2 regions of the Streptomyces sp. NBC_01476 genome follow, and region 2 is predicted to be linked to the other one. Evidence: riboswitches for the same ligand, from Rfam matches in the RefSeq annotation. Region 2 holds a riboswitch; the other holds the start of a gene.
The links. Region 2 has a riboswitch for ZMP and ZTP ahead of OG552_RS09540 (bifunctional 5,10-methylenetetrahydrofolate dehydrogenase/5,10-methenyltetrahydrofolate cyclohydrolase). Riboswitches for the same ligand answer to the same signal wherever they lie in the genome.
Positions count from the first base shown of each region.

Region 1: another riboswitch for ZMP and ZTP. It lies ahead of OG552_RS33725 (glycine hydroxymethyltransferase); the one in region 2 lies ahead of OG552_RS09540 (bifunctional 5,10-methylenetetrahydrofolate dehydrogenase/5,10-methenyltetrahydrofolate cyclohydrolase).

Region 1 is NZ_CP109446.1:7,780,520-7,786,928, reverse strand. It holds gene OG552_RS33740 (LacI family DNA-binding transcriptional regulator) at 1-846, opposite strand, end outside; gene OG552_RS33735 (class I SAM-dependent methyltransferase) at 1,097-1,843, opposite strand; gene OG552_RS33730 (enoyl-CoA hydratase/isomerase family protein) at 1,952-2,932, opposite strand; ZMP/ZTP riboswitch at 3,178-3,268, shown strand; gene OG552_RS33725 (glycine hydroxymethyltransferase) at 3,295-4,767, shown strand; gene OG552_RS33720 (DUF4190 domain-containing protein) at 4,855-5,184, opposite strand; gene OG552_RS33715 (hypothetical protein) at 5,225-5,377, opposite strand; gene OG552_RS33710 (TetR family transcriptional regulator) at 5,481-6,152, shown strand; gene OG552_RS33705 (hypothetical protein) at 6,278-6,409, opposite strand, start outside.
Region 2 is NZ_CP109446.1:2,188,049-2,194,457, reverse strand. It holds gene OG552_RS09555 (ABC transporter ATP-binding protein) at 1-1,039, shown strand, start outside; gene OG552_RS09550 (polysaccharide deacetylase family protein) at 1,036-1,932, shown strand; gene OG552_RS09545 (ABC transporter substrate-binding protein) at 2,001-3,647, shown strand; gene OG552_RS09540 (bifunctional 5,10-methylenetetrahydrofolate dehydrogenase/5,10-methenyltetrahydrofolate cyclohydrolase) at 3,701-4,558, opposite strand; ZMP/ZTP riboswitch at 4,601-4,689, opposite strand; gene OG552_RS09535 (DinB family protein) at 4,742-5,281, opposite strand; gene OG552_RS09530 (cation:proton antiporter) at 5,386-6,409, opposite strand, start outside.

The DNA.
Region 1 (6,409 bases), 5.6 Mb from region 2:
CAGCTCGCTGTCGTCCCAGGCGACGAGGGAGAGTTCGCCGGGGACCTGGATGCCCATCTCCTGGGTGACGCTCAGCGCGGCCACCGCCATCACGTCGTTGTCGTAGACGATCGCGGTGGGCCGGTCCGGTCCGGACAGCAGCCGCCGGGTGGCGCGGGCGCCGTCCTCACCGGAGTAGTCGGTGTGCACGCACGGCACGCCCGGCAGGGAGAGTTCGGCCGCGCACGCGGCGAAGACCTCGCCGCGCTCGCGGGTGTGCACGAACCGCGCGGGGCCGGCGACGCGGGCGATCCTGCGGTGTCCCATCGCCGCCAGGTAGGCCAGTGTCTCGCGGACTGCGGCGGCGTCGTCGATCCACACCGAGGGAGCGCCGTACGCACCGGCCGCATGGCCCACCACCACCGCGGGCAGGCCCAGTTCGGCGAGCAGGCCGGGCCGCGGGTCGTCGTCCCGCAGGTCCACCAGCAGCACCCCGTCCACCCGCCGCTCGCCCCACCAGCGGCGGTACGCGGCCTCCTCGGCGCCGGCGTCCTGGGTGACCTGGAGCAGCAGCGCGGTTCCGGTCGCGGCCAGGCCCGCCTCGACCCCGGAGATCAGCTGCATGAAGAAGGGCTCGATGCCCAGGACCCAGGCGGGCCGGTCCACCACCAGGCCGATCGCGCCGGCCCGCCCGTCGGACAGCGCCCGGGCGGCGCTGCTCGGATGCCACCCCATCCGCGCGGCAATCTCCGTGATCCGCTCGCGGGTCTGCGCCGAGACGCCCGGTTTGCCGTTGAGCGCGTACGACACCGCGCCCTTGGAGACCCCCGCCGCCTCGGCGATGTCGGCGATGGTGGGACGCTTCATCGGGCTCATACGTCCTGCACGTCCTCGGTACCGGCGGACCCGCGCGGCGGACCGCCGGCGGTGCTGACCGGCCACACCTTAACAACGCTGAACCGGCCAAGAGCCGCCGGTCGGCCGATCCGGACGTGTCGCCCCGCTCAACCGGTTCAGCGCAGCTCCCCGTGTCACAGCGGCCCGGGCGTACGGCCGGTGCCCGCGTTCACGGCGTGGCGCCGGGTACGGAATCCGGCCGCGGCCGGGGCCCGGCGGCTCAGGCCCGGGTGGCCGAGATCTCCAGCCGTACGTAGTCCACCACGGGTTCGGCCAGCCGTCCGGCGACGGCTTCGACGAATGCCTCGTGGTCGCCCTGCGCCATGCCGTCCAGGTGCGCGCCGAGGACGACGGTGGCCAGGAACGCCTCCAGTTGGGCGCCGGGTTCGAAGCGGGCCGGGTCGGGCCGCAGCCGGACGCCGATGCCGGTGAAGCCGGCCGCGGTCAGCCGGTCGCGGGTGTCCTCGACGCCGGCGAACTCCCAGGAGTGCTCGTCGGGCGCGGTGCCGAGCACATCGGCGACCGCCACGTTGACCGCGGTGACATTGCCCCGCCCGCCGCATTCGGTGACCAGCCGGGCGCCGGGCCGCATCCGGGAGTGCAGTGCGGCGAAGAGCGCGGCGTGGTCCTCGATCCAGTGGAAGGCGGCGACGCTGAACACCGCGTCGACCTCGCCGGCGAACGGCAGGGGCGCGGTCAGGTCGGCGCGCACCACCTCCACCCGGTCGAGCCGTCCGGCCAGCCGCTCCCGCAGTTGTTCCAGCATCCGGACCGAGCCGTCCACCGCGACCACCCGGCCGGCGGGCAGCCGGTCCAGCAGCCCCTCGGTGTCCCGCCCGGTGCCGCAGCCCGCGTCCATCACCCGCTCGTCGCCCCGCAGCGGCAGCCGGGCGAGGGTGCGGCGCCCCCAGCGGAGGTGGGGCAGCGGCAAGGAGTCATAGGTCCTGGCGTCCCATTCCCGGGGCATGGCGCTCCCATCACGGTCGTCCGGCCGGCACGGCACGCAGCACGCGGCACGCGGCACGCACGTTACGCCGCACGTCCGGATGCTGACACCCGCGTCTCACATGACGGGCTACGGATACGGCGACCAGGCCGGATCCCGGTCCTTGTCGATCAGTGCGGCCCGCACCCCTTCATGGAAGTCGGGCGCGTGGGCGGTACGGCGGGCCAGCGCCAGTTCGCGGGCCAGGCACTCCTCCAGGCTCGACCCGGCGCCGGCCCGCAGCAGGTCGAAGGTGATGGCGAGGCTCATCGGGGAGGCCCGGCGCAGTACCGCGAGCGTCTCGTCGGCCCACTCGCGGTCCTCGTCCTCGGCGGCCAGCCGGGCCCGCAGGGAGTCGAGGTCCGGGGCGGTGAAACAGCGCTCGATCGCCGCACGGTGCCCGGCCAGTTCCGACCGGGGCGGCACACCCGCCGAGCGGGCCAGTGCCGCGGCGGGCTCCTCCCCGGCCAGCAATGCCTCCTCCAGCGCGGGGAGTTCCGCGGCCGGCACGTAATGCGTGGCGAGTCCGCACTCGACCGCCGCGGCGCCGTCGATCCGCAGCCCGGTGAGGCCGAGGTACCAGCCGACCGCGCCGGGCAGGCGGGGCAGGAAGTAGCCGGCCCCGATGTCGGGGAAGAAGCCGATGGCGGTCTCCGGCATGGCGAGCACCGCCCGCTCGGTGACCACCCGGGCGGAACCGTGCACCGAGATGCCGAGACCGCCGCCCATCGCGTAGCCGTCAATCAGCGCGGTGTACGGCTTGGGGTAGCGGGCGATCAGCGCGTTCAGCGCGTACTCGGCGGAGAAGTACTCAAGGACGGCCGCGTCGTCACCGCGGACGCCGGCGTCCCGCATCGCCCGGATGTCGCCGCCGGCGCAGAACGCCTTCGGCGAGGTGCTGCGGATCAGTACCGACCGTACCGCCGGGTCGTCCCGCCACTCCTCCAGCGCCCGGGTGATCAGCCGGACCATGGTGAGGTCGAGCGCGTTGAGCGCGGCGGGCCGGTCGAGTTCGATCACCCCGGCGCCTTCGCGCACACGGGCGTTCACCGGGGGGCGGGACTGGTCCATGGGGCTCCATCGCGTCACTGGCGGGTCGGCCGCCCGCGCCCGGACAGCCGCGACCGGCCCGAACCGCCGGGTGTCCCCGGCACGCGGCCCGTCACCTCCCATCCAAACACCCGCCGGCCGGGCGCCCCGACCCGGGCACCCGGCCCGGCATCCCGACCCGGGCGGCGGCCCCTGCGCCCGGCGGCCGGCCGACACGTCCGGGTGGCGGTACAGGTCGCCGGGCCGCCCGGCCCGTTGGTAGGCTCGCGGCGAGCCGTGACTGGCGCGCTGGGATGGGGTCAACCATCAGGGAGCGGCTCGTTCGTCCACCGAGAGCCGTGCGCCTGGGCCGTCCCGTTTCCACTTCGAACCGGAGGACCCCCATGGCCGAGCAACCGTCAGCCGCAGTATCCGGCAGCACCGCCCTCACCCCCGAGTCGGTCGCGTACCGCAGCGCGCTCGAGGTGATCCGGGCGGTGGAACCGCGGGTGGCAGACGCCATCGCGAGCGAGCTCCACGACCAGCGCGAGATGCTGAAGCTGATCGCGAGCGAGAACTACGCCTCCCCCGCCGTCCTGCTGGCGATGGGCAACTGGTTCAGCGACAAGTACGCAGAGGGCACCGTCGGCCGGCGCTTCTACGCCGGCTGCCGCAATGTGGACACCGTCGAGGCGCTGGCCGCGGAGCACGCGCGGACCGTCTTCGGCGCCGCGCACGCCTATGTGCAGCCGCACTCGGGCATCGACGCCAACCTGGTCGCCTTCTGGGCGGTGCTCTCACAGCGGGTGGAGAGCCCGGCGCTCGCCAAGGCCGGCGTCCGGCAGGTCAACGACCTGTCCGAGCAGGACTGGGCCGAACTGCGGTCCGCCTTCGGCAACCAGCGGATGCTCGGCATGTCGCTGGATGCCGGCGGCCACCTCACCCACGGCTTCCGCCCCAACATCTCCGGCAAGATGTTCGAGCAGCGCAGTTACGGCACCGACCCGCGGACCGGACTGCTGGACTACGACGCGCTCCGGGCGGCGGCCCGCGATTTCCGGCCGCTGATCCTGGTGGCGGGCTACTCGGCGTACCCGCGGCTGGTCAACTTCCGCATCATGCGCGAGATCGCCGACGAGGTGGGCGCCACCTTGATGGTGGACATGGCGCACTTCGCGGGCCTGGTCGCGGGCAAGGTGCTGACCGGTGACTTCGACCCGGTGCCGTACGCGAACATCGTCACCACCACCACCCACAAGTCCCTGCGCGGGCCGCGCGGCGGCATGGTGCTGTGCGACGACGCGCTGGCCGAGCACGTGGACCGCGGCTGCCCGATGGTGCTCGGCGGTCCGCTGCCGCATGTGATGGCGGCCAAGGCGGTGGCACTGGCGGAGGCGGCCCGGCCGGAGTTCGGCGGCTACGCGCAGGCGGTCGTGGACAACTCCCGCGCGCTGGCCGGGGGCCTGCTCAAGCGGGGCGCCAAGCTGGTCACCGGCGGCACCGACAACCACCTGGTGCTGATCGACGTGTCGGGCTACGGGCTGACCGGCCGGCAGGCGGAGGCCGCGCTGCTGGACGCGGGCATCGTCACCAACCGGAACTCGGTGCCGCAGGACCCGAACGGCGCCTGGTACACCTCCGGCATCCGGATCGGGACGCCTGCTCTCACCACGCGCGGCCTCGGCGCCGTCGAGATGGACGAGATCGCCGGGCTGATCGACACGGTGCTCGCCGGGACGAGCGCGGCGCCGGCGCCGAAGGGCGGCCTGTCGAAGGCGCATCACGTGCTCGACGCGGGTGTGGCCGACCAGGTCGCGCAGCGTGCGGCCGACCTGCTGGCGGGCTTCCCGCTCTACCCGGGGATCGACCTGAGCTGACCGCCGGGCGGGCCCGGCCGTACCGCGTACCCGTGGTGGGTACGGCGCTCGGTACGGCCGGGCCCGCGGGCGCGTCGGGGGTTCGGATCAGGTGGCGGACCAGATCACGCCGCCGTTGCCCACGATCAGCGCGACCAGGATCACCAGGTCGGCGACACCGAGCGCCAGGCCCAGAAGGGCGCGGCCACGGCGGCCGGTGCCGCGGGCCAGCGCGACGAGCGCCAGCACGATGGCGATCGGCCCGAGCACCATGTTGAGGACCAGCAGGCCGGGCAGGCCCAGCAGGAAGGACGCGACGGCCATGCCGTCGGCGTCACGGTTACGGGTCCGGGGGGCGTCACTGCTCTGCGCGGCCGGTGTACCGGTCGCGACCGGGGTGGCTGCGGTGTTCACGGGGTTCCTTCCGGGATCTGTCATGGGGACGGCGGTCGGAGGCGGTCGGAGCGGCCGTTGGGGGTCAGCCGCGGTGCCGGCCGATGCGCTCGCGGACCGCGAAGACGGCCAGCCAGAGCGCGATGGCACAGGCCGCGACGGTGAAGACGGTGACGGACGTGTGGGCGGCGGCTCCGAGCAGCACGCCCATGCCCAGCAGGACGACGACGAGGCTCATATCGGCTGCGCCTCCAGGGAGTTGAGGTTTCGGCTGACAGTTGTTCACTGACACTTGAAGTCTAGTCTGGCCAAAGTCGGAGAACGGTTGTTTACTGAATGACATGAGTCACACTTCCGCCGCGAGCCCGGCCGGCGCACGTCCGGCCGGTGTCCGCCAGGCGCAGAAACAGCAGACACGCCAGGCCCTTCTGGACGCGGGCCTGCGGCTGCTGGAGCACCAGAACCTCAGCAGTCTGGGCCTGCGCGAGCTCACCCGCGAGGTGGGTGTCTCCCCGGCCGCCTTCTACCGCCACTTCCCGGACATGGCGGACCTCGGCGTCGCCCTCGTCGGCGAGGCGCTGGGCAGCCTGCACACCGCCATCCGCGCCGCGATGGCCGACGGGTCCGCGGACTCGGCCCGGCTCATCGACCGCACGGTGGCGATCACCGGTGCCTATGTCGACGAGCACCGGCCGCACATCCGGTTCATCGCCCGGGAGCGCTTCGGCGGCGTCCAGGCGGTCCGCGAGGCCATCGCCGCCGAACTGCGGCGTTTCGCCGACGAGGTGGCGGCGGGCCTGGCCGCCCAGCCGCTCTCCGCCGGCTGGCGGCCCGACGACCTGCGGGTGCTGGCCGAGCTCTATGTCGACCACATGGTCATGACGGCGACGGCCTTCCTCGACGTCCCGCCCGGCGACCGTGTCCAGCGGGCCCGGATCGTGCACGCGGCCGGCCTGCGGATGCGGATCATCAGCATCGGCCGCGCCCACTGGCTGGACGCGGAGCCGTCGTGACCGGGACCCGCTCGTCGGCCGCGGTGACCTTGCCCCGCTCACCGGCCGTCGTGACCGGTCGTGCGCGCCCGCCGCTCGACCCGGCAGGGCGCCGGTTCACCGCAAAGTGACCGTGCTTGCGCCGGTCAGGAGTCCTTCCCCGGTGCGTCCTGGCCGGCTTCGGGCGGGTCGCCGGCCCGGGGGCGCGGGGCGCGCTCGAAATCCTCCTGGGCCCGGCGCTGGATCTCGTCGCTGTTCGCCAGGAGCCGGGCGACCCG
Region 2 (6,409 bases):
CGAAGGCGTGGACCTCACCGTGGGACACGGCGAAGTCGTCTCCCTGGTGGGGGAGTCGGGCTCCGGCAAGAGCACCCTCGGCCGCTGCGTGACGGGGATGTCCGCGCCGACCTCGGGCCGGATCCGGTTCGACGGCGAGGACATCACCGGCGCGGACGCGGCCGGCGGGCGCCGGGCGGCCCGGGCGGCCCGGCAGTCCTTCCGGCGCCGGGTGCAGCCGGTCTTCCAGGACCCGCGCGGTTCCCTGGACCCGCGCTGGAGCGTCGAGCGCACCATCCGCGAGCCGCTGAACGCGTACCGGGTCGGCACCCCGGCCGAACGGACCGCGCGGGTCGCCGAGCTGATGGCCCTGGTGGGCCTCGGCCGGCATCTCGCGGAGCGCCGCCCGCGGGAGCTGTCCGGCGGGCAGCAGCAGCGGGTCGCCATCGCGGCGGCGCTCGCGCTGGGGCCCGATCTGATCGTCGCCGACGAACCGGTCTCCGCGCTGGACGTGTCGGTGCAGGCCCAGATCCTCAATCTCCTCGCCGAGCTGCGCTCCGAACTGGGCGTCGCGCTGCTCTTCATTGCGCACGACCTGTCGGTGGTCGAGCACATCTCGGACCGGGTCGCCGTGATGTACCTCGGGCGGATCGTCGAGACCGGCACGGTCGCGGAGATCTTCGGCCGGCCGCGGCACCCCTACACCCAGGCGCTGATCGACTCGATCCCGCGCCCCGACCCGGCCCAGCGGATGTCCGCGGTCCGCCTCTCGGGGGAGATCCCGAGCCCGGTCGACCCGCCGTCCGGCTGCCGCTTCCACCCCCGCTGCCCGGTCGCCGTCGACCGGTGCGCCACGCAGGAACCGCCCACCGTCACCCTCGGCCCCGGCCACCGGGCCGACTGCCTCGTCCTCGCCGAGGAGATCGCCGCCGAGACCCCGGCCGAGACCGCCGCCGATCCCGCCGCCGGAACCGCCGGAACCGCCGGCACCGACAGCGCCGACAGCGCCGGCGCGCACCCCGCCGCCCACCGTGCCGCCCCCAGCAAGGAGATGTCATGACCGACCAGTCCGTTCCCAGCACGGCCGACCTCAGTGCGGTCCCGCCCGGGCCCGCCGCCGCACGGTCCGGAGCCGACGGCCGCCGTGTCGCGGTCTCCCTCACCTTCGACTTCGACGCCGAGTCGGCGTGGCTCGGCTCCTTCAAGACCGACACCCCCTCCGCCCTCTCCCGCGGCGCCTACGGCGCCAACGAGGGGGTGGGCCGGATCCTCACCCTGCTGGAGAAGTACCAGCTGCCCGCGACCTTCTTCATCCCCGGCGACACCGCGGACCGCCACCCGCAGGAGACCAAGGCGATAGCCGCCGCGGGCCACGAGATCGGCCACCACGGCTACCTCCACGAGCCGCCGCCCGGACTCACCGAGAGCCAGGAGCGGGAGATGATCGAGCGCGGCATCGACGCGCTGGAACGCCAAGTGGGACAGCGTCCGCGCGGCTACCGCTCCCCGGCCTGGGAGCTGTCCCACAACACCTATCCGCTGCTGGCCGAGTACGGCATCGAGTACGACGCCAGCCAGCTCGGCGCCGACCGCCCGTACTGGGTGCACGACAAGGGCGTGCGGACCGGCATCGTCGAAGTGCCGGGCGCCTGGGAGCTCTGCGACTCCTCCCTGTTCATGTTCGCCTTCTCCCCGCACTACCTGGCCGGCATGTCGTCACCGCACAAGGTCCAGGAGATGTGGTGCGGCGACTTCGACGGCATGTACGCGGAGAACAGCGACGCCTGCTTCGTGCTCACCATGCATCCGCAGATCATCGGCCGCCACTACCGCATGCAGATGCTGGAACGGGTCATCCGGCACATCTCCCGGTTCGAGGGCGTGTGGTTCGCCCAGATGGGAGAGATCGCCGACGACTTCCGGGCCCGGCAGGCGGCCGGCCCCGCGAGCTGACCGGCCGCTCCTCTCCCGTACCCCCGTCACCCCCTCGGTTCCGCCCCTCGCCCTCAACAGGAGCTGTCATGACCCCTGAGAAGAACGACAACGACCGTGCCGCATCACTCGCCAACGGCTTTCTGTCCGGCCGGATCAGCAGACGCGACCTGTTCCGGCGGTCCGCGGCGCTCGGCGGCGGCGCGGTCGCCGCGACGACGCTCGGCTCGCTGCTCGCCGCCTGCGGTCCCAACGACTCGGCGGGCGCGAAGAGTTCGGCCGCCCCGACCGGCAAGCCCGTCACCGGCGGCACGCTGACCGCGGCGCTGACCGGCAACCCGTCGAGCATGGACCCGGCCGCGGCCGGGATCTACACCAGCCTCCAGGTGATCGACAACATCTTCAGCAAGCTGATCGTCTTCGACGACAAGGGCGGCTTCGTGGGGGACCTGGCCACCTCCTGGAAGCAGGACGACCCGGTCACGTACACCTTCGACCTGGTGGACAACGCCACCTTCCACAACGGCGAGAAGTTCACCGCGGACGACGTCAAGTACACCTTCGAGCGCATCGCGGACCCGAAGACCGCGTCCTCGTACGCGTCGGCCTACACCTCGATCAAGAGCATCGAGGTCGTCTCGCCGACCCGGGTGGTCTTCCACCTCAGCGAGCCGTTCGCGCCGCTGCTCACCAACATCGCCCAGAACGGCGAGATCGTGAACCGCAAGGCCGTGGAGTCGGCCGACCCCACCCGCAAGCCGGTCGGCACCGGCCCGTTCAGCTTCGTCGAGTGGGTGCAGAGCGACCACATCACGCTCAAGCGCAACCCCACGTACTTCCGGGCCGGCCAGCCCTACCTCGACACGATCGTCTTCAAGTTCCTCGCCGTCGACAAGAGCCGGGTCGAGGCGCTCCAGTCGGGTCAGCTGGACTGGGCGGACGCGGTGCCGCTGGACGAACTGCGGGCGCTGAAGGCCAACCGCAGCTACCGGTACGTCACGTCGGCCCGGGCCGGCATCCCGGACTTCGTCGCGATGAACACCGCGAAGGCGCCGTTCGACAACAAGGCGCTGCGGCAGGCGGTGGCCGCTGCGATCGACCGCAAGCAGATCCTGGACGTCGCCTACTTCGGGGCGGGCGAGGCCGGCACGATGGAGGTGCCCTCCGGGTCCTCGTGGTACGGCGGCACGCCGCCCTACGCCTCCGGCCCCGACCTGGACACCGCCCGCAAGAAGATGGCCGAGGCGGGGCTCTCCAAGGGCCTGAGCATCACCTATCTGACGCTCCCTCAGTACCCGGAACTGCAGAAGACCGCGGTGCTGGTACGCGACCAGCTCGGCAAGATCGGCATCGACGTCAAGCTCCAGCAGACCGAGGTCACGGTGTGGTTCGACCACTACGCCAAGGGCGACTACCAGATGACCTCCGCGTACTGGTCGGGGACGGTCGACCCGGACAACTTCTACTCCACCCAGCTCGCCACCGGATCGCCCAACAACAGCACCAAGTACTCCAATCCGGCCGTCGACAAGCTGATCAAGCAGGCCAGGGCGGCGTCGAGCGAGAGCGAACGCAAGCCGCTGTACGAGCAGATCCGGCAGATCATCTGGGACGACGCGCCCCTGGTCTTCGTGCACTACGAGACGATCAACTACCTCATGCGCTCCGGCGTCTTCGGGTCCACCATCAACCCGTCGCTGGAACTGGGCTTCGGCCACGTCTGGAAGCAGAGGTGACCCCCTGACCGGCGGCCCCACCCGCCCGGAGCGGGCGGGGCCGCGGGGGCGGCTCAGGCGCTGAGCACCTTGAGGTCGACGCCGAGCTGCTGGGCGGCCGCGTCGACGGTCTGCTCGATCAGCGTGGCGATGGTCATCGGGCCCACCCCGCCGGGGACCGGGGTGATGAGGCTCGCCCGGTCCTTGACCGTCTCGAAGTCCACATCGCCGATGTTCCCCGCGCTGTAGCCGGCGTCGACCACCACGGCGCCGGGCTTGATGTCCTCGCCCGTGATGAAGCGGGGCTTGCCCACGGCGGCTATCAGCACGTCCGCCCGCCGCAGGTGCGAGGAGAGCTCGGAGGCCGGGGTGTAGCGGTGGCAGTACGTCACGGTGGCGTCCCGCGCCAGCAGCATCATGCCCGCCGGGCGGCCCAGGATGGCGCTGCGGCCGACGACCACCGCGTGCTTGCCGGTCAGCTCGACGCCGTACTCGTCGAGCAGCCGCATGATGCCGCCCGGCGTGCAGGACGCGAATCCGGGCAGGCCGAAGCCCATGGCCGCGAAGGACCGCATGGTCACGCCGTCGACGTCCTTCTCCGGGGCGATCGTCTCGAACGCGGCCCGCTCGTCGATGTGCGGGCCGGCCGGGTGCTGGAGCAGGATGCCGTGCACCGACGGGTCGAGCGAGAGCCCCCTGATGGTGGCGACGAGTTCGGCGGTGGTGGTGCCGGCCGGGAGCTGGACGAGCCGCGACTCGACGCCGGCCGCCTCGCAGCGGCGGCGCTTCATACGGACATAGGTCACCGACGACGGGTCCTCGCCGACCAGCACGGCGGCCAGGCACGGGGTGACGCCGGTGCGGCGCCGCAGCTCGGCGGCGGTCGCGGCGGAGTTCTCGATGATGCGCTGGGCGAGTTTGGTGCCGTCCATCAGACGGGCCTGCTGGGTCACTGACAGCTCCGGGTGAGCGTGATGAGGGGCCCAGGCGCGCGGCACACGACACGGTCTGTCAGGCCGCTCCCCGGTGGTACTCCACCCAAGCGCCAGTCACGGCCCACAGACAGCGTAAACGATCCGTGGTGCGGCCACCGATCCGTTGCCCGCGGGCGGCGGCTACTCGCCGGTGGCGCCGTCCACCGACTCCCGGATGAGGTCGGCGTGACCGTTGTGCCGGGCGTACTCCTCGATCATGTGGCACAGGATCCAGCGCAGGCTGGGCGACCAGCCCCGGGGGCCGGTGCGCCGCGCCAGTTGGCCGAGGCCGTCGGCGGCGAGTGCCTCCGCCACCGCGGCGCGGGAGCGGGCCACCGCTTCCTGCCAGAGCGTACGCAGCTGCTCGGGGCTGTCCGCGGCGGCGGAGTGCCAGTCCCAGTCGGCGTCGGCGGACCAGTCGACGGTGTCCCACGGCGGCTGCGCGTCCCGCCCGTGCAGCCACTGCGAGAACCACCAGTCCTCGACGAAGGACAGGTGCTTGAGCATCCCGCCCAGGGTCATCGGGGAGGAGGCCACCGTCGCCCGCAGCCCGGCCGCGTCGAGACCGGAGCACTTCCACTCCAGCGTCGCGCGCTGGAACTCCAGGAACCCCAGCAGCGTGCCGGATTCATCGGCCGCGCCGGGCGGTTCCGGCCGTCCTTGCTCGTCCAGTTCGGTCATGCGGCGTGACTCTACCGATCCCCGCCCCTGCCGGGCCACGGAATTCAGCGGCGGCCGGCCCGTACCGGCGGCAGGGGTTCCCGCTGCTCAGGGCGGTCGGGCGGTCAGCCGCCCGCGTGCGCCGGATCGGGTTCCGTCGGCTCGGCGGGCGCGGCCGGTTCGGCCGGCTCGGCCGGCGGCGGAGCGGGGGCCCGGGCGGGGAGGAAGGAGCCGAGGATGCGCGCGAACGGCTCGGTGAAGCGGGCGGTCAGCGGGCCGACGATCACCAGGATGAGCACATAGGCGGTGGCGAGCGGACCTATCCGTGGTTCGGTGCCGACCGCGAGGCCGGCGATCACGATGGAGAACTCGCCGCGGGCCACCAGGGTGCCGCCGGCCCGCCATCGGCCGGGCGGTTTGATGCCGGCCCGGCGGGCCGCGTACCAGCCGGTGCCGACCTTGGTGAGCGAGGTGACCGCGGCGAGCGCGAGCGCGGGCAGCAGCACCGGGGGGATGTCCGCGGGGTTGGTGGACAGGCCGAAGAAGACGAAGAAGACGGCTGCGAACAGGTCCCGCAGCGGCGTGAGCAGATTGCTCGCGCCCTCGGCGACCTCGCCGGAGAGCGCGATGCCGACCAGGAACGCGCCGACGGCGGCGGACACCTGGAGCTTCTCGGCGACACCGGCCACCAGCAGGGTGAGGCCCAGGACCACGAGCAGCAGCATCTCGGCGTTGTCCGAGGAGACCGCCCGGCTGATCAACCGCCCGTGGCGCAGCGCCAGATAGAGCACCGCGCCGACCGTACCGAGCGAGATCAGCAAGGTGAGCGTGCCGCCGGCCAGACTCAGGCCGGCCAGCAGGGCGGTGAGGATCGGCAGGTAGAGCGCCATGGCGAGGTCTTCGATGACCAGGATGCCGAGGATGACCGGGGTCTCCCGGTTGCCCAGCCGGCGCAGGTCGCGCATCACCTTGGCGATCACCCCGGAGGAGGAGATCCAGGTGACACCGGCCAGCGCGACGGCGGCCACCGGGCCCCAGCCGAGCAGCAGGGCGGCGATCGCGCCGGGTACCGCGTTCAGTACGAAGTCGACGGCGCCGGACGGGTACTGCGTCTTGAGGCTGGTGACGAGTTCGGAGGCGCTGTACTCC